Regions from separate parts of the Mycobacterium bourgelatii genome, predicted to be linked through region 2. Evidence: predicted binding sites of a transcription regulator. Region 2 holds the regulator's gene; the other holds the start of a gene.
What was found. The regulator LexA, encoded in region 2, represses DNA repair genes until DNA is damaged. The targets are predictions, from matches to a motif close to CGAACANNTGTTCG.
Positions count from the first base shown of each region.

Region 1: G6N68_RS00640 (HNH endonuclease signature motif containing protein) is a predicted target of LexA. The motif match lies at 7,481-7,494, and genes of this name have one in related genera.

Region 1 covers NZ_BLKZ01000001.1:143,570-155,790, reverse strand. The annotation lists partial or broken gene G6N68_RS00665 (IS110 family RNA-guided transposase) at 1-706, shown strand, start outside; gene G6N68_RS00660 (helix-turn-helix transcriptional regulator) at 768-1,604, shown strand; gene G6N68_RS30045 (hypothetical protein) at 1,633-2,418, opposite strand; gene G6N68_RS30040 (hypothetical protein) at 2,429-2,950, shown strand; gene G6N68_RS30035 (hypothetical protein) at 2,984-3,178, shown strand; partial or broken gene G6N68_RS32285 (DUF7159 family protein) at 3,577-4,134, opposite strand; gene G6N68_RS00650 (hypothetical protein) at 4,315-5,289, opposite strand; gene G6N68_RS00645 (DUF732 domain-containing protein) at 5,421-5,729, opposite strand; gene G6N68_RS00640 (HNH endonuclease signature motif containing protein) at 5,904-7,466, opposite strand; gene G6N68_RS00635 (EthD domain-containing protein) at 7,642-8,037, opposite strand; gene G6N68_RS00630 (glycosyltransferase family 39 protein) at 8,198-9,718, shown strand; gene G6N68_RS00625 (glycoside hydrolase family 16 protein) at 9,722-10,549, opposite strand; gene G6N68_RS00620 (alpha/beta hydrolase family protein) at 10,781-11,542, shown strand; gene G6N68_RS00615 (NAD(P)-dependent alcohol dehydrogenase) at 11,569-12,221, shown strand, end outside.
Region 2 covers NZ_BLKZ01000001.1:2,088,797-2,101,017, forward strand. The annotation lists gene hflX (GTPase HflX) at 1-837, shown strand, start outside; gene G6N68_RS09285 (acyl-CoA dehydrogenase family protein) at 945-2,105, shown strand; partial or broken gene G6N68_RS09290 (TerC/Alx family metal homeostasis membrane protein) at 2,102-3,253, opposite strand; gene G6N68_RS09295 (LGFP repeat-containing protein) at 3,469-5,838, shown strand; gene lexA (transcriptional repressor LexA) at 5,841-6,542, opposite strand; gene G6N68_RS09305 (LysM peptidoglycan-binding domain-containing protein) at 6,850-7,332, shown strand; gene nrdR (transcriptional regulator NrdR) at 7,423-7,899, shown strand; gene G6N68_RS09315 (peroxynitrite isomerase) at 7,927-8,412, shown strand; gene G6N68_RS09320 (PhzF family phenazine biosynthesis protein) at 8,425-9,111, opposite strand; gene G6N68_RS09325 (alpha/beta fold hydrolase) at 9,154-10,179, opposite strand; gene G6N68_RS09330 (proteasome assembly chaperone family protein) at 10,236-11,213, opposite strand; gene G6N68_RS09335 (trypsin-like serine peptidase) at 11,411-12,221, shown strand, end outside.

The sequences.
Region 1 (12,221 bases), 1.9 Mb from region 2:
GCTGGCCCGCGCCGACGCGCGCACCATCCTGGCGGCCGCGCCAGCCCCACGCAGGCTGCAAAACTGACCCGGCGCGGCTGCGCCGGTTGCTGGTCAAAGCCGGCCGCCGCCGTGACCTCGACCGTGACGTCGAGCGGCTGCGCAGCGTGTTCACCGACACCTACCTGCACCAACCACCCATGGTGGAAAACGCGATGGGCATCCAGCTGGCCGCGCTGCTGCGCCAGTTCGAGGCCGCGAGCGCGGCCGGCGATGACCTGGCCGAGGCGGCGATCGCCCATTTTGAACAGCACCCGGACGCCGCGATCATCACCAGCTTCCCTGGCCTGGGAATCTGACTGGCGCCCGGGTGCTCGCCGAGATCGGCGACGACCGCGCCCGCTTCGCTGATGCCCGCGGGTTGAAAGCCTTCGCTGGATCGGCCCCTATCACCCGCGCCAGCGGAAAGAAAACCGTTGTGACACATCGGCATATCAAAAACCGGCGCCTGGCCGCGGTCGGCTCGATCTGGGCGTTGGCATCGTTGCGCGGTTCCCCGGGTGCCCGTCGCCACTTCGATGCCCGCCGCGCCGCAGGAGACTGGAACCGCCAAGCCCAACGACACCTGTTCAACAAGTTCCTCGGCCAACTCCACCACTGCCTGCAAACTGGCCAACGGTACAACGAACATCAGGCGTTTCCACCCCCTCTCACACTCGCGGCTTGACTTCTAACTTCGTGAGATGTCTCTCGGCTTGTCCTATGCCTAGTCGTACCATCGTTGACTAATGACTTTCTCTGCACGAACGGCCACATCCTTGTCCGCAGCGGCCAACCTGGAAATGGTCGACATGCGGCAGGGTGGTCGACCCATCGCCGGATCATTCGTCTACGAAGGTCACCGGGTGACGACCACCCGACATGTGCATGATCTCCACCAATTGGAGTACGTCTTGCAGGGCGTGCTCGAGGTGGAGACGGACTCCTCCGCCTACATCATGTCCGCGCGACAAGCCGCGTGGATTCCGGCCGGCCTCGGACACGTCAGCACGATCGACACGCAGGTCCGGTCGGTGTCGATATTTCTGCATCCGATGCTCATTCAACCCGGCCATCGCGGCGCCGGGATCGTCGCCGTGTCGCCGCTTCTCCGCGAAATGATCCGCTATGCGTCCCGCTGGCCCATAAACCGACCATCGTCGGATGCGTTGGCCGATGCCTATTTTCACTGTTTCGCCGAACTGCTGGCCGAGCTTCTCGATGCGCAGCATCCCTTCAGCCTGCCCACCACGCATCATCCGCAGCTCGCGGCGGCGCTCAAACATACGCGAAACAATCTGGACCGCATAACAATTGAAGATGCCGCTGCGTCGGCCGGAATGTCGCCCCGTTCGCTGCGGCGTTTGTGCCAGCGCGACTTGCAGATGACGTGGCGGGAGTACACCCAACAAGCCCGGCTGATGCGCGCCGCGGCACTACTCGCCGATCCTGAGCTGACCGTTCTTCAAGCAGCAACCATGGTCGGCTTCGACAGTGCGAGCTCATTCACGCGGGCGTTCAGGAACACCTGGGGCCAGTCCCCTTCGGCGTACCGCCGCCACGCTGACGCGCCCGGGCTGGCTTAGCGACGTCCCGCCGCCGTCGGACCGGCGACTACCTGCTGCGGCCGGAACTGCCGCCCGAACTGCCTCCGGAGCTGCCACCCGAGCTGCCGCCCGAGCTGCCGCCGGAACTTCCGCCCGAGCTGCCACCGGAGCTGCCACCGGAACTGAAGCCGCCGGAACTGCCGCCGCCGATGGAACCGCCACCGATCGAACCGCCACCCGAGCTGCCGCCCCCGATGGAACCGCCACCGATCGAACCGCCACCCGAGCTGCCGCCTCCGATGGAACCCCCACCCAGGCCGCCGCCACCCAGGCCACCGCCACCCAGGCCACCGCCACCCAGGCCACCGCCGCCGAGGGAGCCGCCGCCCAAGCCGCCACCCGGGCTACCGCCGATGGGACCACCTCCGCCGATACCCCCACCGGGCGACAGTCCCCCACCGGGAGACGGTCCCCCACCGGGGGCAAGTCCCCCACCGGGCGAGAGTCCACCACCGGGGGTAACTCCACCGCCACCGAGCGGCCCACCGCCTCCCCCGAGCGGGGGCGACGGCACTTGCACCGGTGCTGGGACCGACTGCGGCGGTAGGGGAATGACCGGAGGAATACCCAGCCCCGGGAAACCCCCGGGCAAGCCGGGAGCCGGCGGGCTATCCGGGATCGGTTCGCCAATCACCGGCGGGGTGTCCAGACCTGGTGAACCCGGAATCGGTGGGGTATCTGGCGCAGGAACGCCAACCGGGGTTTGAGGTTCTGGAATCGACACGGGAGGCGGCGCCACCGGCACGTACGTCGGCGGGTTGGCCACCGGCACGGTAGTCGGTGGGTATGACACTGGCGGACGCGTGGCCGGTGGCTGCGACACCGGAACCGTTGTCGGTGCGGGGGAGACCGGAGCCGTCGTGGGCGCGGGTGACGACACCGGGACCGTAGCTGACGGCTTCGGCGAGGCCGGAACCGTCGACGGCGCGGGCGACGACACCGGAACGGTGGACGACGGCGACGCCGGAACCGTCGAAGTTGGCGAATGCGCCGGGACTGTGGACGACGGTGACGCCGGAACCGTCGAGGTCGGTGAAGACGCCGGGACGGTCGACGACGGGGACGCCGGAATTGTCGAGGTCGGTGAGGACGCCGGCACCGTCGAGGACGGGGTTGGCGACGCCGGTACGGGCGACGACGGCGAAGACGCCGGCACCGTCGAGGACGGGGTTGGCGACGCCGGAACCGGCGACGACGGCGAAGACGCCGGCACCGTCGATGGAACCGGCGACGATGGCGAGGGCTGTGACACCGGCAGAGTTGGCGCAACCGGAACCGTTGGCTGGCGCGGCGGCGCTAACGGCAACGGAACGAGGAGCGGATAGTCGGGGTAGCTACGCGACACCCGACCCGGCACGATGGTGTCCGGCATTGTCGCGGGCAGCGGAAAGACAACCGGCATCGCCACCGCCGCATCCGCCGGTACTCCGGCAACGGGCAGCTGCGGGGGCGCAAACCCGTTAACCGGCACCGGATTTACCTCTGGGACGACCAACTGGATCAGCCTGGGCGACGGCGCCGACGACACATTCGGCACGGGTTCCCCCTGCTGAGTCGGGAAGATGAAGTTTTGTCCCGGCAGTTGTCGCACAGCTACGGCGGTATCCCGGATGCCAAGCGCCAGTGCAACTTCCAGTGCCACCACCGCGCTGATGAGCCCCACTGCCGCGATGCTGCCCAACAGCAGCATCGGTCTGCGTTGCTGCGGAGTCTCAATTATGCTGGTTTCTTCACCGGTGTCCAACACCACGGTGAAGGCCTCGGTGTCCTTATGCTCATCAGGTATTTCGCTATAGGCGAGCTTCTCGTCGCTGGCGGCCATCGCGTCGGAAAATATCGGTTCAGTAGCCGAATCATGATCGGACGCAATGGCTTCGGTGTAGAAGGCAACCGTTGACGGGTGGGCAGAGGCCAATGCCGCACCACGCGCAAGCGCGGTCTTTGGTTCCTCCGGAACAACTATCGCAAGCGAAGTCGCCGTCTGCAGTTGCCATTTCATCGAAGCGACATCGACGTCGGAGCCGATGACGAACAGGCCTTCAGGGCGCGTCTCGAGAGCCTCCGCCTCCCTAGCGAGCCGAGCCAGCTGCGCCATGTGGTCGGGGCCGTCCAGCGCTTCCTTGTGAATGTCATCGATCGCCCCGTCGGCGGCGGCAACGACCGCCAAGGTCGCGGTGTCGGGCTCGACCAGCAGCACGGCAATGCGCTCGTAGCCGTTCGCCTGCCCAACCGACTGGGCCAATGCCGCGGCAGCCAGGAACGCCGAGACCAGCATGACCTTGTCGACACGGTGCGCGGTCAACGCGTCGCGCAACGTGGCTGCCTCTAATTGGTCGGTCCAGGTCACCCCAATCGAGGCCACCTGGTGGCCGGCGTCGTTTGCATCCGCCTGCGTACCCAGGATTGCAGCCACCACTTGATTAGTTGCTGAGTCGGAGGCCTTCGATACCCGAAGCTCGCCCGTTTCGACGGTGACGCCGTCTGCGTTTTCCCCATCAACCAGCACCATACGGATTGCCGCAGGTGTCATCGATAGCCCGATTACGATGTCCACGCTACTCCAATTGTCTTTGCTAGCGAGCTACGTTTCCACGCTTCGTTAGGCTCGCGAAAGACAACCTAACGCCGCAATGCATGTACTTCGTTAGTCAGAGTTAGGTGCTAGCTGTGACTTCGCCGGCGCGAGGATTCAGGGGTTGCGGACGCACTCGTACGTGAGAGGGATGTCGGGACCGAGTTCGACGACGTCGAACTGGTCGACTCCGATGTGGTTGAAGGAGTCAGCCTTGATTCCGAGGCTCGACCACTTGGCGGTGTTCGTACGGTCGTCAGCGAACGTCAACGGAATCTCACCCCCATCTGACAGCAGCATGCCGTAGGTCTTGAGCGCCTTGAGGATTACCTTCTCGGACTTCGAGTACTTCGACTCATCGAAGTCGGCCCTCAGCCGAAACCACACACCGTAGGGCGGAGCATTCGGGTCGGAATTCTGCGGTCCGCCAGCGTGTGTCGCCGGACGCACGTAGACCCCCTCGCGCATGTGGCTGTTTGGAAGGATGAACCGAAGCGGGTGATTCACTGCGCCGGAGGCAACTTCGTCAGCGGTCGGAAGCAGCGCTGCGATCGGGAATCCCGCGGCGTCGGCGCTGGTGCACTGATCACCACGAAGAGTCTCCGGATAGGACTTGTTCAGGTCCCAGACGAAAAAGCCCACGGCCGCAATTGCATCGTCCCGTTTCGAGCCTTGGTAGATCTCGTAGAGCTTGTGCTCGTCGCGTTCCACCACGAGCAGATGGCAGTCGCCCTGGCCCTCGGTATTGCCCGACGGGTCACAGGTAAGGTCCGACGACCCCTCGATGTAAGCGTTGGGAGGCACGGGCATTCGCGCCGGAACTTGATCGCAGTCGGGGCCGCCAAAGCAATACTCCTCGGCGCCAACCACTTGCATACGGGGCGTGTTGCGATCGGCGTAGAAGATCGGAATCGAAAAGTCGATCTGAAAAGCATTGCCGTTCCCCCAGCCACCGGCGGCACTCAGTGCCTCGATGATGGCGGCGCTGCGCTGCGCGACGGCCGATCCGCTGACGTTCTTGCCGAACGGTTCGGCGACTTCGAACAACGCTCCACTAGCGGCGGGCTGGCCGATGTTGGTGCTGGTTGGCACGCTCGAACCCGATGGCGGCTTGCTCGTACTGCTGCCGCTGTTACAGCCGGTGCTCACCAACCCGACTGCGCAGCACGCAACAAGAACTTTCGTGAGGACAGAGCGGGACATCGGGTCGGTCCCCCCGTGGCTCAGCCGGCGAAGTCTGGGCAGAGATTGGTCGTCGCGGCGCTGACGAACAGCGTTCCGTTGCTGATCCCGTATTGCTTTTCGACCTTGCTCATCTCGTCGAGGACGGAGGCCCCGCCGCGTAGGTCACTGCACGTCTGGTAACCCGCCGCGACCACCTGATCCGGCGTCTTGCCGGGAAGCATGACGTTATTGGTTCGCAGTTCGCTGAGGAAGCTGTTCGCGTCGGCCGACGCCGTCGGGGAACACAAGACAGCGCCGGTGGCCAGGGCTACCAGGGAAGGAGCGACGAATCGCAAGATCGAACTCATGACGGGTTCCTTTCGCCGGAAGGTTTCCCGCGCATTCCCGTTTGTCCATTTTTCGAAACGATAAAAGCGACGGATTGGACCGTCGACGACTCTCCGTGCCTTTGGTACGGGTGATGGCCATGCGGCTGCGGCTGCAGATGCGACTGCAGATGAAGTGTTTACGACGCCCCGCCGCTAGAACGGTGGTGGTTCGTCGTCGGGGTCCAGCGGTGGGCCTTGTACGAGTTCGCCGGTCATGCTGAAGATGCGGATCTTGGCGCGGGCTTCGCGGTTGCGTTTACGTTCGGCCTTGACCCGTGTGGCGCGCTCTTGGGCGCGGGTGCGGCGCCGGCGGGGCATCATCGCGGCGCGCTGCCCGCAATAGTCCTCGGTGCCCTCGACCTTGAGACGAGGCATACCCCCCACCGCGCGGCACAGGCTGGGGAACAGCAACGCGCTGCCCGGGGTGGTGACGTGGGTGTCCCCGCTCGGGGACGTCAGGATCAGGGTGCCATCAGCCAGCTGTTGTTCGGTCCACCCGACAAACGTCTTCACCAAATGATGAAAAGTGCAGTAACACTTCATGTTCCCCGCATGCGTAGGACCACCCTGGGCATACGGGATGGTGTGATCGAGCTGGCAGTCCCAGGCCGACACCTCACACCCCGGCCACCGACACGTCAGATCCCGGCACTTGAGGAAATCCGCCAACCCCGCCGACGGCCGATAATGCGGTTCCGGCGCGGTGTCGCCGGGATGAGCCAACGGCACCACGGTCGCCGTGTGAGCCAACTCAGCCACCAGCTCAGGGGTGATCAGCCCGTCGGCGCGGACCTCGCAGGCCGGGGTGGTGCCGGCGCCCTGCAGGGTGGCCTGTTCGGCGATGACGTGGATGACCACCGGCGAGGCCGGCTTCTTCCCACCAGCGGTGCAGTCTTTGCGTTGGCAGTGACACGCCAGCCGGTCCGCCCCCGCGGCCAGTGCCCCCAGCGCATCGGCGCGGCGCTGCTCCCGGCTGCGCGGATCGTGGGCACATACCGTGCCCGCCAGCGCGGACAGGCGTTTGTCCAGGGCGTGGGCGTCGGGGGTCAGGAAGAATCCCTCGATGCGCGAGATGCCGTCCTGGTCCCCGCCGATCCACACCTGCCGATCCGTGTGCTGCTGGTCGCGCCGGCGCAGCGCATCGCGGTCCTGGCCGGCCACGATCTTGTCCACCTGCGCGGCCAACCGGCCCCTGGTCAGCGAGGGCCAGCGGCTGATATTGGTGGCGATCAGCTCATCGACGCGGGCCAGGATCTCCGGGTCCTCGATCGCATCAGTGTGATAGGCAATCGTGATAAAAGCACGGAAGTCGATGTCCCCGGCACCAAACACCTCCCCGGTCTTGGGCAGGCGCTCACGCATCACCCGCGCATAATGCAGCCGGCTCAAAGCCAGCCCCCGACTGATCCGCAGCCCCGCCCCCACCTCCGCAGCGACCGCGGCCATCGCATCAATGGCCCAGTCCTCATCACACCCACAGTCGGCGAACCGTTGGGCGAACAACTCCCCGATCGCCACCAACTGCGCGGCCGCGGCCTGATTCTCCACCCGCGCCGCCGCCCGCACCCGATCCAGCCACTTCGTGGTCTCCGCGGTCGTGGACAGCAACGCCTCCCGCCGCACCAGGCTCTCATCCAGCCACGCCAACGCCTCTTCGGGCACCACCCGCTCGGATAACCGCCCCCGCGACGTCGCCGGCCGCGGGTCGTCGAACATCGACAACTGGGAATCGAACATACTTTCGATTATAGCCAGCGCCACTGACTTGATGCTGACAAAGCGGGCTGGTCGATGATGACGCTGATCAAGCGCGGGCCGGGTCGTCTCCCAGTTGAGCTGTCCCACTGGTAATCGGGCGCTGATCAACAGCAGCGCCGAGGCGCGATGACAATCAGGAGCCTGGCAGGTCCGCCCGCTCCGCCACGATTTCGTGGTCGCGGACGAAAAAGAGTGACGAGTTCGGCAAGTCGATGAATTTCCGTTCGTCTTCCAGCAACGCCCTGCCCGCCTCGCGTCCTATCTCCGACGTACTTGCCGCGACCATGTCTTCCACACTGTCCCAAGAGAGTTCGGCGACGCCGTCATAGGGCGGCACCTCGCAGCCGCGCACGGCGGCCGCGGCGCCGAGGCGTGGATCGGCGATGGCATGCCCCTGGGTGTACCGGCGGATCCCCAGCGCGGCCGCATAGCTACGCACCAACGGCCCATGGCTTTCCAACCAGTAGCGGTGAAACTCCTCTGGCGACAACGTCGGCAGACGCCTGAGACAGAAAACGATCTTGATCACTTGGACTCCCCTGTCGGTTCAGCGGCGCGCGTGGTAGACCTCGACCCATGGGAGAGCGTGTCACGTCAACCTCAACGACTCGTCGAAGCAGCTGATCTCATGACCGAACGCGAGACCGCTGCCGACGCCTACATCGATGACGAGTAAGTCGGCGAAGCAGATTCCGTCACCACGCCGCCGCGGCGCACTGCGGCCCCTAGAGCCCCTTCTAGTTGGAATGCTCGCCGCCGCAGTCAGCATGGGCTGGGCCGGCCGGCCGTCGTACTGGTATGACGAAGCCGCAACGATCTCGGCCTCATACAGTCGGTCCCTTGGCCAGTTATGGCACATGTTGGGCAATGTCGATGCCGTCCACGGTCTCTACTACCTGCTCATGCACTGCTGGTTCCAGATTTTCCCGCCCACCGAGTTCTGGTCCCGCGCACCGAGCGCTCTGGCCGTTGGAGGCACTGCAGCGGGGGTAGTGGTGTTGGGCAACCAACTGTCGTCTCGCACTGCCGCGGTTACCGCCGGATTTCTGTGCGCGATTTTGCCCCGCGCCACGTGGGCGGGCATCGAAGCCCGTCCATACGCACTGTCGATGATGGCCGCTGCCTGGCTCACGGTCCTGCTCATCTGTGCCGTGCGGCGTAACACCGTATGGATATGGCTGACTTACGGCATCGCCCTGGCTGCGGCGATCGTGCTCGACGTGTATTTAGCGCTGCTGCTCGTGGCGTATGCCATTTTCGTTTGCATCGATCAGCGTCGACGAATGGTCTTGCTGCCGTTCACCCTTACATCGGCCGCCGCAGTCACTGCCGTCGCACCGTTCGTGGCGGTCGTGGCCGGGCAAGTGCACCAGATCAGCTGGGTCGCACCTATCGGGCACCGAACGATCGAAGACGTCGCGGTCCAGCAATATTTCGAGAGGAACCCACCGTTCGCGATTCTGTCGGCCTTGGTCGCGGTGGCCGCTGTTGCCGTCTGGCTGCGCTCGTCCCGGCAACCGACGGAGGGTGATCGCCAGCTGCTGATCATGGCGCTCGCGTGGCTGGTAATCCCGACCGCTCTGATTGTCATGTGGTCGGTGGTGGCCCACCCGATCTATACGCCCCGCTACTTGACCTTCACCGCGCCGGCCGTGGCACTGATCCTCGGGGTGTGCATAGCCGCGGTAGCGGTCAAGCCATGGATCGCGGTAGTGCTAGTCATCGTGTTCACGCTTTCCGCTGCCCCGAATTATGTTCGTATACAACGTAATCCGTATGCAAAATACGGCATGGATTACAGCCAGGTAGCCGACCTGATCGATGCGAAGGCGGCACCCGGAGACTGCTTGCTGGTGAACGACACGGTGTCGTTCATGCCTGCCCCAATGCGACCGTTGCTGGCGGCACGCCCGGATACCTATCGAAAACTGGACGATCTCACCCTCTGGCAGCGAGCAACCGACCGCAATGACGTCTTCGACACCAACCTCATACCTGAGGTCGTCGCCGGCCCGCTGCGTCAGTGCAAGGTCGTGTGGATCGTCACCGAGGCGGATAAGTCAATGCCGGCCCACGAACAGGGCATCGCGCTGCCACCGGGTCCGCGCTATGGAGCGACCCCCGCCTTTGCGGTTCCGCGCGACTTGGGGTTCCGGCTAGTTGAGCGGTGGCAGTTCAACCTGGTTCAGGTCATCCAAGCGGTGCGGTAGCCGCTACCAGACGCGGATGTAATCGATGAGCATGGACGCCGGGAACGAACCGCCCGCGGGATCACCAGCCCCGACTCCACCGACGGCAAGTGTGAACATGGGGGTCATCCAGTAACCCGGATTGTTGAACGGCCAGCGGAAGTCGTCGGGAGCGCCGCCGTAGACGTGGATGGGCTTCGGCGGAACGCTGAAGTACTGGGCGCCATCACGGAAGAACTTGAAGCCACCCTCATCCCAGCGCATTTGCCAGGTGTGCCAGTTCTCGTCCACCAAACCGGGAATGGACTTTCCTTCCCAGGTCTTCCCGTTCGATGCCGCATGGACCGTGGAGCCTGGGGCCCACTCGCCGTTGCCGTACCACTCGAAAATGTCGACTTCGCCATCGGGCAGCGGATCTTCGTTTACGGTCCAGAATGCGGGCCACAGACCCGGGCTGAGGCAATCCAGTTTGATCCGCGCTTCCCAGGTGGTGTTGATCATGCCTCGCCAGTTACCACGCAGCTTGCCGCTGTAATAACCGTCTAGCTCTCTGGTTGCCCGCAGCACGAGGTTGGAATTGCCGTCTTGGAAAACGTTGCGGCGATCGTCCCGGTAAATCCCATCTACCGGGGGGAACACGTCGTCCTGCCAGGTTTGCACAGTCCACTTGCTGGGATCGGGACCCGAGCCGGCCGGACCGTCGAATTCGTCATGGAAGAGGTAGGGCCCGGAAGGACCCGCGGATGGCGCTTGAGGCGGCGAGGGGTGAGCCTGGGCTTCGGGCACGCGAATCGCGGCCGCGGCTGCCAGCATGCCTAATCCGGTCGTCAACAACATGCTGCGACGATCCATTGAGGTACCACCGTTCTTTAGAGCAGGGATCTCAGTCTCGCGCCTTCCCCCTAGCCAATTTCATAAACGGTGTTATACAACCACGCGCCGGGGGACTCGCGCATCTCGCCACACAGGGTCGTCGCCACTTCGGGACTACTTAACGTTGCCTCACCTGGTGTGACATGGTCTCCGGTAACGCCATTGGTCCAAGACTGTACCGCCCGGCCCCTGAGGTGGTAGACCTCACCCATGGGCGAGCGCGTCACGTTCCCAAGCTCCACGGGTCCGATGCTGGCCGGCATCATCGACAAGCCGGAAGGGGCCGTGCGCGGCTGGGGCGTGTTTGCCCACGGCTTCACGCTGAACAAGGAATCTCCGGCCGCATCCCGGATCTGTAAGCAACTCGCCTCGGACGGCATCGGCATGCTGCGCTTCGATGCACTGGGCCTCGGTGGATCCGAAGGAGATTGGGGTGACGGGTCGTTCACCGGGAAGGTCGACGACATCGTCAAGGCTTGCGAATTCATGGCCGAGCGAAACACCGCACCCGACATCCTGATCGGGCATTCGTGGGGCGGCGCGGCGGTACTGGCCGCTGCCCGACAGGCTCCGGGGGTGCGCGCGGTTGTCACCGTGGCCGCACCCGTGGACCCCAGCCACGTCGAAAAACATTACGACGCCGTCGTCGACCGCTGCCTGTCCGAAGGCAGTGCCGAGTGGATGGTCGGGGGGCGCACGCTGACCCTCAAGCGGGCATTCGTCGAGGATGTCCGCGAGGCCCACCTGCACGACAAGATCAAGACCTTGCGACTGCCGCTGCTGATCCTGCACTCCCCCACCGACAACACCGTCGGCATCCGCAACGCGACCGAGATCTTCCGGTTGGCCCGGCACCCGCGTAGTTTCGTGTCTCTTGAGGGTTCCGACCACCTACTCACCGCCCGTGGTCAGGCTCGGCGCGCGGGACGAATCATTGGCGCGTGGGCGGACGCATACCTCGACGACGAGTAGTAGTAGGCGAGCACTAAGGGGAGTCGATGAAAACCACGGTGGCCCTCGTCGATCAACCGGGCGGCGAGTTCTCCCTCGAAGAGGTTGAGCTCGACGGCCCGCGCGACGACGAGATCCTCGTCCGGATTGTCGCAACGGGGCTGTGCCACACCGATATTCACCTGAAGGCCGCCCTTCCGGCCGAAACCTTTCCCCGAGTCCTCGGCCACGAAGGCGCCGGAGTGGTCGAGGCGGTGGGCTCGGGAGTCAGCGGCATCGAGGTGGACGACCACGTGGTGCTCAGCTTCCGCTCGTGCCGGAATTGCGAAAGCTGCACCACCGGACCGGTCGGCTACTGCCCCTCGGCAATGCTGCTCAACTACCTGGGTATGCGCTTGGACGGGTCGACGACTTACACACGCAGCGGCTCCCCTGTATTCGGCAACTTCTTTGGGCAATCGAGCCTTTCGAGGCACGCGATCGCCTACGCGGACAACTGCGTCGTCGTCGACAAGTCCATCGACCTGACGAAGGTGGCCCCGTACGGATGCGGCTTCCAGACCGGGGCCGGCACCGTGCTCAACGTGCTCAAGCCGGACCCGGCTGACAGCCTGGTCGTCTTCGGCGTCGGCGCGGTCGGTTTGGCCGCGTTCGCCGCTGCCAAGCATCTGCAGGTCGGGACGCTGGTGGCGGTCGACCC
Region 2 (12,221 bases):
GGCGGCAGTGGCGGCGGGGTGGGCCTGCGCGGCCCCGGTGAGACGAAGATCGAAACCGACCGCCGCCGTATCCGCGAGCGCATGTCCAAGCTGCGCCGCGAGATCAAGGCCATGAAGCAGGTTCGTGACACTCAGCGCAGTCGACGGCTCGACAGCGACGTCCCCTCCATCGCCATCGTCGGCTACACCAATGCGGGCAAATCCAGCCTGCTGAACGCGCTGACGGGCGCCGGGGTGCTGGTGCAGGACGCCCTGTTCGCCACCCTGGAACCCACCACCCGCCGTGCGCAGTTCGACGACGGCCGCCCGTTCGTGCTCACCGACACCGTCGGGTTCGTGCGGCATCTGCCCACCCAGTTGGTCGAGGCGTTCCGCTCGACGCTGGAGGAAGTCGTCGACGCCGACCTCTTGCTGCACGTTGTCGACGGGTCCGACGTGAACCCGTTCGCGCAGATCAACGCGGTCCGTCAGGTGATCTCCGAGGTGGTCTCCGACCATCACGGCGACCCGCCGCCGGAGCTGCTGGTGGTGAACAAGGTCGACGCCGCCGGCGACCTAGCGCTGGCCAAGCTTCGGCACGGCCTGCCCGGTGCGGTTTTCGTCTCCGCACGCACCGGCGACGGAATCGACGCACTCCGAACCCGAATGGCCGAGCTCGTCACCCCCACCGACACCGCGGTAGACGTGGTGATCCCTTATGACCGCGGCGATCTGGTCGCCCGCGTGCACGCCGACGGACGCGTGCAGCAAACCCAGCACGACCCCGAGGGCACCCGGATCAAGGCCCGCGTCCCGGTGGCACTGGCCGCCAGCCTGCGGCCGTTCTCGTCGCGGTAAGCCACAAACCGACCCCGAAGTCACCGGGCCCGACCCGGGCCGAGTCTCTACCAACCGTCCGGTTGGTATATTCGGGGAAACCAGTTTTTATTTCCGGAAGGTCATCCATGGGCAGCGCCGTCAAATACCAGCGCACACTTTTCGAAGCCGAGCACGATCTGTTCCGCGAGTCCTACCGGAGCTTCCTCGAGCGGCACGTCGCGCCCTATCACGACGAATGGGAAAAGAACAAGATCGTCGACCGAGGGGTCTGGCTGGAAGCCGGTAAGCAGGGATTTCTCGGTATGGCGGTGCCCGAGGAGTACGGCGGCGGGGGCAACCCCGACTTCCGCTACAACACCATCATCACCGAGGAAACCACCCGCGGGCGCTTCAGCGGAATCGGATTCAGCCTGCACAACGACATCGTCGCCCCGTACCTTCTGCACCTGGCCAATGAGGAGCAGAAGCAGCGTTGGCTGCCCAAGTTCTGCACCGGCGAAATCATCACCGCTATCGCCATGACGGAACCGGGCACCGGTAGCGACCTGCAGGGGATCAAGACCCGTGCGGTCAAGCAGGGTGACCACTACGTGCTGAACGGGTCAAAGACGTTCATCACCAACGGGATCAACTCGGATCTGGTGATCGTCGTCGCCCAGACCGACCCGGACAAGGGTGCGCAAGGGTTCAGTCTGCTGGTCGTCGAGCGGGGCATGGAGGGCTTCGAACGCGGTCGCCACCTGGACAAGATCGGTTTGGACGCGCAGGACACCGCCGAATTGTCGTTCACCGACGTCAAGGTTCCGGTGGAAAACCTGCTCGGTGAAGAAGGCATGGGCTTCATCTACCTGATGCAGAACCTGCCCCAGGAACGGATCAACATCGCGGTCATGGCCGCAGCCGCCATGGAGGCCGTGCTCGAAGAGACGCTGCAATACACCAAGGAGCGCAAGGCTTTCGGCAAGCCGATCGGCAGTTTCCAGAACAGCCGGTTCGTGCTGGCCGAACTGGCCACCGAGGCCACGGTGGTGCGCATCATGGTCGATCAGTTCATCGCACTGCACCTCGAAGGAAAGCTGACCGCCGAACAGGCCGCGATGGCCAAGTGGTACTCCACCGAGAAGCAGGTCCACCTGATCGACCGCTGCCTGCAACTACACGGCGGATACGGCTACATGCGCGAATACAACGTTGCCCGTGCGTATCTCGACGCCCGGGTGCAGACGATCTACGGCGGCACAACCGAGATCATGAAGGAGATCGTCGGGCGCAGCCTCGGGGTCTAATTCTCGAGGTTGTACGCGTCGTACCCGTCGCGGATACGTTGCAACAGCGCCCGCAGTTCGCGTTCCTGTTGTGAGTTGTTGCGAATTTCGTTGCCAACGAATCGATCTCGTATTCCGCTGCCACCCAGCGCGGCAAACTATGCCTCGCGTTCGCTGGGATAAGCTGCGGAGCCCACGGAGTTCGGCATGCGACCGTGACTTGAGACGATCGAGACCAACGCGGTGATCGTCAGGACCATGACGATCACGACCAACGACATCTGCGTGCTGATTTCCGGTACCGCGACCTGCTTGCCGTGGTTGATGAACGGAATGTTGTTGTCGTGCAACGCCTGAAGGACGAGCTTCACACCGATGAAACCGAGAATCAGCGCCAACCCGTACGACAGGTACACCAGCCGATCCAGCAGAGTGTCGACAAGGAAGTACAACTGGCGCAGGCCCATCAGCGAGAAGGCGGTCGCGGCGAAGACCAGAAACACGTTCTGGGTCAATCCGAACATCGCCGGCACCGAATCGAAGGCGAACAGCAGATCGCTGCCGCCGACGGCGAACATCACCACCAGTAGCGGAGTCATCGCCCGCCTGCCGTTTTCGACGACGAGGAATCGGCCGCCGTCGTAGTGCTCCGAGGTCCGCAAAAAGCGATGAGCCAACCTGATCATGACGTTGTCGGCGTTGCGTCCTTCGGGCTCTTCCGGTTTCGCCAGGCTGATCGCCATGGTCAACAAGCCCAGACCGAACAGGTAGAACACCCAATTGAAGTTCTCGATGAGGGCGACGCCGAGCAAAATGAATCCGGTGCGCGCGACGAGAGCCAACGCGATACCGAATAACAACACCTTCTGCTGCGCGACGCGAGGCACCTCGAAGCTGCTGAGGATTACCAGGAAGACAAACAGATTGTCAACGGACAACGCTTCGTTGCTCAGATAGCCCGCGAAGTATTCGACACCCATGTTCGGGCCGCCGAAGATCACCACCCCGATACCGAACACGATCGAAACGCCGATATAGAACGTTGACCAGACTGTGGCTTCACGTAACGTCGGCACGTGCGTATTGCGTACCTGGACCGTGTAGTCGAACAACATCAGACCCGCGATCAAGGCGATCGTGAGGCCCCAGGCAAGTCCGGAAACACCCATTTGCGCTGGGCTTCCTCCCGCGGCGGCAGTGGGCTAGATGTCTCCGGCACGGTAGTGCAACCACCCGACCGGGCGCACTTCACTTTCTCGCGACACGGCCGCAGCCCGGCATCATTTCGACATCGGCTAGATATCCGTTTCCGTAATATCTACGATTTGACTTCGCATTTCTCGTTCGCTAGAGCAAAGTTATGCGAGCCCGGCGACTATGCGAAATGCAGCTGGGGCGTCGGCTGGGAGGCTTGGTGAACGGGCAGAGAGGTCAAGTGAGCAGGGTGGTCGGGCGTGCGCTGCTCAGCTTGGTGGCTGCGGCGATGACCGCTGTATTGCTGGCGCCCACCGCGCCCATTGCATCGGCGTCTCCCATCGGCGACGCCGAGGCCGCAATGATGGCCGCTTGGGAAAAGGCCGGGGGAGACACGTCCACGCTCGGCGCGCGTAAAGGCGACGTCTACCCCGTCGGGGACGGATTCGCCCTCGAGTTCGACGGCGGCAAGATGTACTTCACGCCGGACACCGGCGCTCATTACTTGTACGGCCCGATCCTGGACAAATACGAGGACCTTGGCGGCCCGGTCAACAGTGACCTGGGTTTCCCGACCATCAACGAAGTTCCCGGCCTCGCCGGACCGGACAGCCGGGTCGGCACCTTCGCCGCCAGCGACAACCCGGTGATTTTCTGGACGCCCGATCACGGCGCATTCGTCGTGCGTGGCGCGATCAACGCTGCGTGGGACAAACTCGGCAGCTCGGGCGGGCTCCTGGGGGCTCCGATTGCGGACGAAAGCTATGACGGGGACGTCGCCTCGCAGAAGTTCACCAGCGGAACGATTTCCTGGAACAGGAAGACCAAGGAATTCAGCACCGATCCGGCGAACCTGGCCGACCAACTGAAAGACCTGCAGATAGCGCTCGATCCCACGGCGGCCATCAACATGGCGTGGCGCGCCGCTGGTGGCGCAGCGGGCCCGCTAGGGGCCAAAAAGGGCGGTCAGTATCCCATCGGCGGTGACGGGATCGCCCAGGACTTCAACGGCGGCAAGATTTTCTACAGTCCCGCCACCGGGGCGAATGCCGTCGAAGGTCCCATCCTGCAGAAGTACGAGTCGCTCGGCGGGCCCGTCAGCAGCGATCTGGGCTTCCCGACCAGCAACGAGGCCGACGGCGGCATCACCCCCGCCAGCCGGATCGCCGAATTCTCGGCCGCTGACAAACCGGTGATCTTCTGGACCCCCGAGCACGGGGCATTCGTGGTGCGGGGAGCCATGAAGGCCGCCTGGGACAAACTAAAGGGACCCACGGGCACGCTCGGCGCTCCGGTCGGCGATCAAAGCGTGGACGGCGACGTCATCTCGCAGAAGTTCACCGGCGGCAAGATTTCCTGGAACCGCGCCAAGAACTCCTTCGCCACCGACCCGGCGAACCTCGCGCCCTCGCTGTCTGGCGTGCAGGTGACGGGGCAGAACGCGCCCGCCACCGCGGGACCGGCCCCGCAGGACAAGAAATTCACCTGGCATTGGTGGTGGCTCGTGGCGGTCCTGCCGGTGCTGCTGCTCATCGTCATGTTCGTCCTGGTGGTGCTCAGCTTGCGTAGGCGTCGCGCCGCCGCCGGCGAGCCCGCGGCGTACGACCAGTTCGACCGCCACTACGAACACGAACACGAACATGAGCACCCGAACGAGCACGAGGGTGTTGCCGGTTATGACGCCGCTCCCGACGGGCACTGGGGATCGCGAGAGGAGGGCGATTTCGGCTCCGAGCACTTCGCGCCCGAGGACCAGCGTCCGCAGGAACCAGCCGCGCCGGAGACCGGGGTCGCGCAGCGAGTCAGCTGGCCGCGCGGTGCTGGAGCCGGGGTCGGGTTGTTCGACCATGGCGGTAGGGACGAGGATGTCGAGTCCGAACCGCACAGCAACGACGTCGTGGCCGACTACGCGAACCCTCGCGAAGACGAAGACCCTGACTCGGTGGACACCACGCCCATTCCTTATGGCGTTCTGACCGAGGTCGAGACCGATGCCGGTGCCGGTGCCGACGAGTCGCCGGTCCTCGAGGAGGAGCCCGAAGTCCCGGAGGCCCCGGTATCCGATGGTGGCGTCCCAGACCGGCCCGACGAGTCCCAGAGCCTGGGCGAAGCGGTTCCGGACACCTCCTACCCGACGAGCGGCGGCGCCGCCGGTGAGCCTTCGAGTGCCGGTGAGTCGTCAGGTCCTGACATCGTTGTTCCCGACACCGGCCCGCCGGCGCCTAAGCCACCGCGAGCTCGGTCGGGACGGCATGCGGCCGCCGATGATGATGACGACGACGAATACGCGCTGTCAGACGGCCACGAACCGGCCCTGAACCCGGTGTCGGAGCCTGCCACGGCGTCTGCGGCAGGGCCCACGGCGGCGGTGCGTCCGACCATCCACTTGCCGTTGGAAGACGACCCGTACCGGCCACCCAATGGCTATCCGATCAAGGCCAGTGCCCGCTTCGGGTTGTATTACACGCCGAGCAGCCCCTTGTATCACGACACACTTGCCGAGCTCTGGTTCATCAGCGAAGAAGCCGCGCGAGCCAACGGCTTCGTCCGAGCGGATTGACGCTAGATCTTGCGGATGACCGTGACGACCTTGCCGAGGATGGTCGCGTCATTACCGGGAATGGGATCGAAGGCGGGGTTGTGCGGCATCAGCCAAACCTGACCACCCGCGCGCTTGAAGGTCTTGACGGTGGCCTCCCCGTCAATCATGGCCGCGACGATGTCGCCGTTGTCGGCGACGTTCTGCTGCCGTATGACCACCCAGTCACCATCGCAGATCGCCGCCTCGACCATCGAGTCACCGACCACCTTGAGCAGAAACAGCGTGCCTTCGCCGACCAACTCACGCGGCAACGGAAAAACGTCTTCGACTGCTTCCTCGGCCAGGATTGGCCCACCGGCCGCAATGCGTCCGAGGACCGGCACAAAAGTGGGTTCCGGCAACGCATCTGACCCAGCCACGTCGGTCACCGGCCCCGTCGGAGCGCCGTCGTCGGCGCCGCGGACATCTACCGCCCTCGGCCTGTTCGGGTCACGACGCAGGTAGCCCTTGCGCTCCAGGGTGCGCAACTGATGAGCAACCGACGAGGTCGACGTCAGGCCGACCGCATCACCGATCTCCCGGATGCTGGGCGGGTATCCGCGGTTCACGACGGAGGTGCGGATGACATTCAGGATGGTCCGCTGACGCTCGGTCAACGTCGAATCAACCGCATGCAGTCCGCCTTGCGCGCCAGTACCTGAGGTGTCGTTGCTGTCGCTCATGGAAATGAACTCTAGCCCCACCTCGCACGAGAATCAAACATGTGTTCGACCGCGTGTCGCACGTCGACGATCCGGCGCCTGAGCACCTGAATCACAAGTGTGTAACTCTCGGCGCGTCCGGGTATCCGGCGTTCATGGGACCCACAGCGACCGAACCGAACTTGTCGGTGGTGTGGGTTAGCGTTTTGCCCGTGCGACACGCATCGCTCAAATGTTCGGATATCGAACACCTGAGCGACTATGGTCGAACAAGGTCGAACAAGGTCGAACACACGAGCGATTAAGCAGTTGTCCGGAGGAAGCCGCCATGACTCTCATCTACGCAGGTCCGTCTCGCACCTGGAATCCGTCCCGCCCGGTGCACGAGCCGCGGGCGGGAAGGGTCGGAGCTGGGCGGACACGCCGTCCGGGCCCGTCTCGGCCGGCCGGAGCTCCCTTGCGCTACCGCGGCACCGGCGTCGCGGTGTCGAGGGCGCCGCACCGCCGGCGGCCCGTTACGCCGCTGACCACGGTCGGGCTGGCACTGCTTGCCGGGCTGATCACGTTGTGGCTGGGCGCGGTGGCGAACTTCGGCGGCATGGTCAACGGCGGCTCGTCCGACGCGACTGGCCGCGTGCCGGACACGCTCGCCGTGGTGCGCGTCGAGCCGGGGGAGTCCCTGAAGGACGTCGCGGCTCGGGTCGCGCCGGACGCACCCGCTCGGGAGGTTGTCGAGCGGATTCGCGAGCTCAACGCCTTGAACTCGTCGGCGCTGTCCGCTGGTCAGACGCTTATCGCTCCGGTCGGCTGACCGACCGTGTCGTACGCGAGGCCGTGTATGGCGGTACGCGAGTACGCTCTTAGACGTCCACGGATATCCGGATACGGCGAAGGAGCGGCGATGCACTGTCCGTTCTGTCGCCATCCTGACTCGCGCGTAATCGACTCGCGGGAAACCGATGAGGGCCAAGCCATTCGGCGTAGGCGGTCGTGTCCGGAGTGTGGTCGACGATTCACGACGGTGGAGACGGCGATCCTGGCCGTAGTGAAACGCAGCGGCGTCACCGAACCCTTCAGTCGCGAAAAGGTGATCAGCGGCGTGCGCCGAGCCTGTCAGGGCCGTCAAGTAGACGACGACGCGTTGAATTTGTTGGCACAGCAGGTCGAAGACACCGTGCGGGCCGCCGGATCCCCGGAAGTGCCCAGCCACGAGGTCGGCTTGGCCATTCTCGGTCCCTTGCGTGAACTGGACGAGGTCGCATATCTGCGGTTCGCCTCGGTGTACCGGTCCTTTTCGTCGGCCGACGACTTCGAGCGTGAGATCCAAGCGCTTCGCGCGCATCGCAAGGTGTCGACCTCCACCACGTCGTCCAGCTGAGCGTTGGTGGGCCGCTAGGCTCACCTGGTGGCTCCCGAACTGCACCCTGATGTTCAAGCATTGGCGCCGCTCCTGGGTACCTGGGCGGGCCGCGGCAGAGGCGAGTACCCGACGATCGAGTCGTTCGAGTACCTCGAAGAGGTCGTGTTCGCCCACGTCGGCAAGCCGTTCCTGGTGTACGGGCAAAAGACCAAGGCGGTAGCCGACGGTAAGCCCTTGCATGCCGAGACAGGGTATTTGCGGGTACCGAAACCGGGCCAGGTCGAGTTGATCCTGGCGCACCCGAGCGGAATCACCGAAATCGAGGTCGGCACGTATTCGTGCGACGACGGCGTCATCGAAATCGAGACGACCACAGCCGACGTCGGTCTCTCGCCCACCGCCAAAGAGGTGACCGCACTCGGGCGTTCGTTCCGAATCGCCGGTGGCGAACTGTCGTACTCAGTGCGGATGAGCGCGGTTGGACAACCATTGCAGCATCACCTCGGTGCCGTATTGCAGCGCACGGAGTGACGCCTTCGGGTGTCAGTCAACCTGTCGCACACCATCATCGACGACTCGGCCGGCCACGCCGACCCAGCCCTCGGGGCTCCAACTGGTGTGGATCAGCGAGCCCTTGCCCTGAGTGATGGTGAGATCGCGGCTGAGGTAATCGGTCATTCGAATGGCCGCCGAACCGGTTGCTTCGTCTTCCTCGACACCCAGATTGGCCGCGAAGAAGCGGGCCCGCAGCGCCCCGGCCGATTCATCGGTCCACGCCCACAGGTAGTGCGCCGTGTCATCGGGAAAGTCGGCGGGGTCCGCGGACGTTAGCGCATCGACCGCTCCGAGATCGTGAATGGTGAACTCGGGCGCCCATTCCGCGCGTGCGCTGACGCGTGTCAGATCGCCCTCATACCCGACCTGGATGACGCCGGCGGGCACCTGCAGCGTCTTGATCGGTGTCCCTTGCTCGCGTAGCCACCAAGCCGCCCCGACGGTCGGGTGGCCGGCGAATGGCAGTTGGGTGCGGGGGGTGTAGATGGTGGCGTGCGCGGTGGTGGCACCGGTGCCAGGAAGATCGACGAATATGGTTTCGCTGTAACCCAATTGGGCCGCCAGGCGCTGCCGGTCGCGGGGTGCGACCTTACTGGCATCGACCACGCCGAGCGGGTTGCCGAAGTTCCCGTCGGGATCCGTGAAAACGCGCAGCACGGTTACGTCGATGCTCATGACTCGACGGTACGACTACGACTCAGATTGCGCTGCTAGGACTCAGGTTGCGCTGCGTTCGTCGGAACCGATCGCGCTGAGCACCGCCACACGGGTATCGGCCGGACCGGCGACCGTTCCTTCGCCGCCGCCAGTGCGCAGCAATTCCCGCAGCGCCGCCTGATCGTATTCCGGAGGCTCGGTGGTGTCGATGAAGCCGAGGACCACGTCGATGAACCGGGCCGGGTCGTCATGGAACGGGAAATGCCCAGAGCCCTCGAAGATTTCGAGCCGGGACCCGGGCATTGCGGCATGCGCCATCTCGGCGTGACGGACGGGGACGACCACGTCGTGGCTGCCCCAGATGATCTGCACCGGGATGGCCTGGGTCAAATAGCAGCGGTCCAGCATGGTGACGATCTGCCCACGCCAGTCCACCACGGCGCGCAACGTGCGACTGAACGCCGCCGACGCCGTCGGCTCAGGCAGGTCGTTGAGGACCCGCAGCATGTTCGGCAGATCGCGTCCCAGACGGGTGGTCCCGACCGCTTGGCCTACGACCTTCCCGACGAGTTGGATCGCCGGCAGCAGCAACGGCAGCCGCAGCACCGCAAGCGCTTCGGTGCCCATCGGCAGGGAGGCCAATCGCAGCACGAAGTTGACGTCTTTGGTCACGCCACCGGCGCCGACCAAGATCAACCGTTCGACCATTTGCGGGAACTGGTAGGCAAATTGCATTGCTACGCCGCCGCCCAGCGAATGCCCGATGATGGTCGCCCGCTCGATGTCGAGCACGCTGAGCAGGTCGCGCATGCCATTGGCGTAGGCCGCAACCGAGTAGTCGGCGCGTGGTTTGTCGGATTTGCCGTGGCCCAACAGGTCCGGGGCGATAACGGTGAATCGCTGGGCCAGGGTGGCGTGCACCGAGGTCCAAGTGGTCGAGTTGTCGCCGATGCCGTGGATCAGCAGGATCGCCGGACCGGACCCGGCTATCCGGAACGCGCGTTTATAGCCGTGGATGGTGCGGAACTGCAGCGAAGGCGCAGTCACTTCCCGCACCGGGCGAAGTTTGCGCTTTCGCTCGGTCATCTCGGCAACCTCGTTGTCGGGCCGGCAGCGGCGTTAGCAGGGGCGTCATCGACGTCTCAGGCCTTGTCGTCATCGTCGTACTTCTTTTCGGCCTCTTGAGCCAGAAAGCGCTCGAATTCCGCTCCCAGCTCGTCTCCGCTCGGCAGATCCTCGTCGTTTGCCAGCAAGGATCTGTTTTCCTGAGCGTCGATGAAGGCATCGTACTGGCGCTCGAGTGCCGCCACCACTTGAGCGACTTCTGCGCTCGCTTGGACCTGTTCGTCGATCTTGGCCCGAATCTCGGCCGCCGCTTCGGCCAGCGCCGCCAGCGGCAAGTCCAGTGACCCGGTCTTGGCCACCTGCTCCAGCAGCGCTTGTGCGGCAGCGGGATAGTCCGTCTGCGTCAAGTAATGCGGGACATGCACGGTGAACCCGACCACCTCGTGGCCGAATTGGGCCATCCGGTACTCCAGCAGGTTGGAAGCGCTTCCAGGAACCTGGATTTCGGAGATCCACGGCTGGAAACCGGCGATCAGGTCCCGATTGTTGGAGTGGGCCGTCATGGTGATCGGACGCGTGTGTGGCACGGCCATGGGTACGGTGCCCAGCCCGATGGTCTGGCGCACCCCCAGTTTCTCGGCCAGCAACCGCACGGCGTTGATGAATCGCTCCCACTTCAGATCCGGTTCCAATCCGGCCAGCAGCAGAAACGGGGTGCCGGCACTGTCGCGCAGCGCATACAGACTGAGCTCTGGGTCCTCGTACTTGGTGAAGTGATCGGTCTTGAACGTCATCAGCGGTCGCCGGGAGCGGTAGTCGAGCAACTCATCGATAGCGAACGAGGCGACCAGCTCGGTGTCCAGGGCCTCCTTCAGGTGCGCCGAAGCCAGGCGGATCGCGTGGCCGGCGTCGGAAAAGCCCTCCAGTGCGTGCACCAGCACCGGTCCGCGGCCGTCGGCCGTCGACAACACGGGAGCCGGGAACTCAAGTTCGTACATGCCGGGCTGACCCGGTTCATAACTCTGCGCTTCATCGCGATATTCGTCGTGCGTCATGGGTTTGCCTCCTTTCGGGGGTCGTCTCCAGCGTGCCCGATAAGTGTGAGTCCATGCGGGGGTACCAATAATTGAAGCAGCAAAACCTCGGCACCTTTGCTGGGGTAAAACGCGGCTGCGCCAGCCTGTATTTCGACCGCGTGAACAGAAGCCGCTGAACGCGCTCGGTGCCGTGAAGTACGGCATGATGTGCACCGATGCGAAGGGTCACGGCAGCGCTGTGTATGCCGGTGGGTGTGGCGATGCTCCTGACATCGTCATGCGCCCGGCCGGTTGATCACGCGTCCAGCGGCAGCGCGCCGCTGACCAGCGCATCGGTACGCCAGCTCGGTGAACCGGCGCACGTCCGGGCCGCCGGGCCGGTCAGCCCGGATCCGCGGGTAGGCGCGCTCTTTTTGAACGGCAAGCCGGTGCACTTCTGCACCGGGTCGGTGCTGCATTCCGCCACCGGCGACCTGGTGTTGACGGCCGCGCACTGTCTGCAGGGCGGCTCGCGGCTGACCTTTGTGCCTGCCTTCGAAAATGACGCCGCGCCGTCGGACAGGTGGACCGTGGTACAGGTCTACCTGGATCCGCGCTGGGCCGGCAGTAGGGACCCGCGCGCCGACTATGCAATTGCCCGCGTGCGTGGCCCCGGCAAGAGCGTGCTGGAGGAGCGAACGGGCGCGGCACTGACCCTCAGCACCGCACCGCCCCCGGGCAGCCTGGTGACTGTCACGGGCTACCCGGCCGGGGTCGGTGGCCAGCCGATCGCCTGCCAGGGCAGCACGCGGACCACCGACGAGGGGTTCCCGTCGCTGCAGTGTCAGGGGTTGGTCGGCGGGACCAGCGGGGCGCCGTGGGTCCGCGGTTCCCGGGTGACCGGGGTGATCGGGGGTTTCGAGGCCGGCGGATGCACCGCCGACGTCTCGTATTCGGCGCCGTTCGACGAGCACACCGCGCAGCTGCTGGCGCGCGCCGAGGCGGGCGGGCCCGGCGACACCGCGCCGAGCGGTCTCGATGACGCCT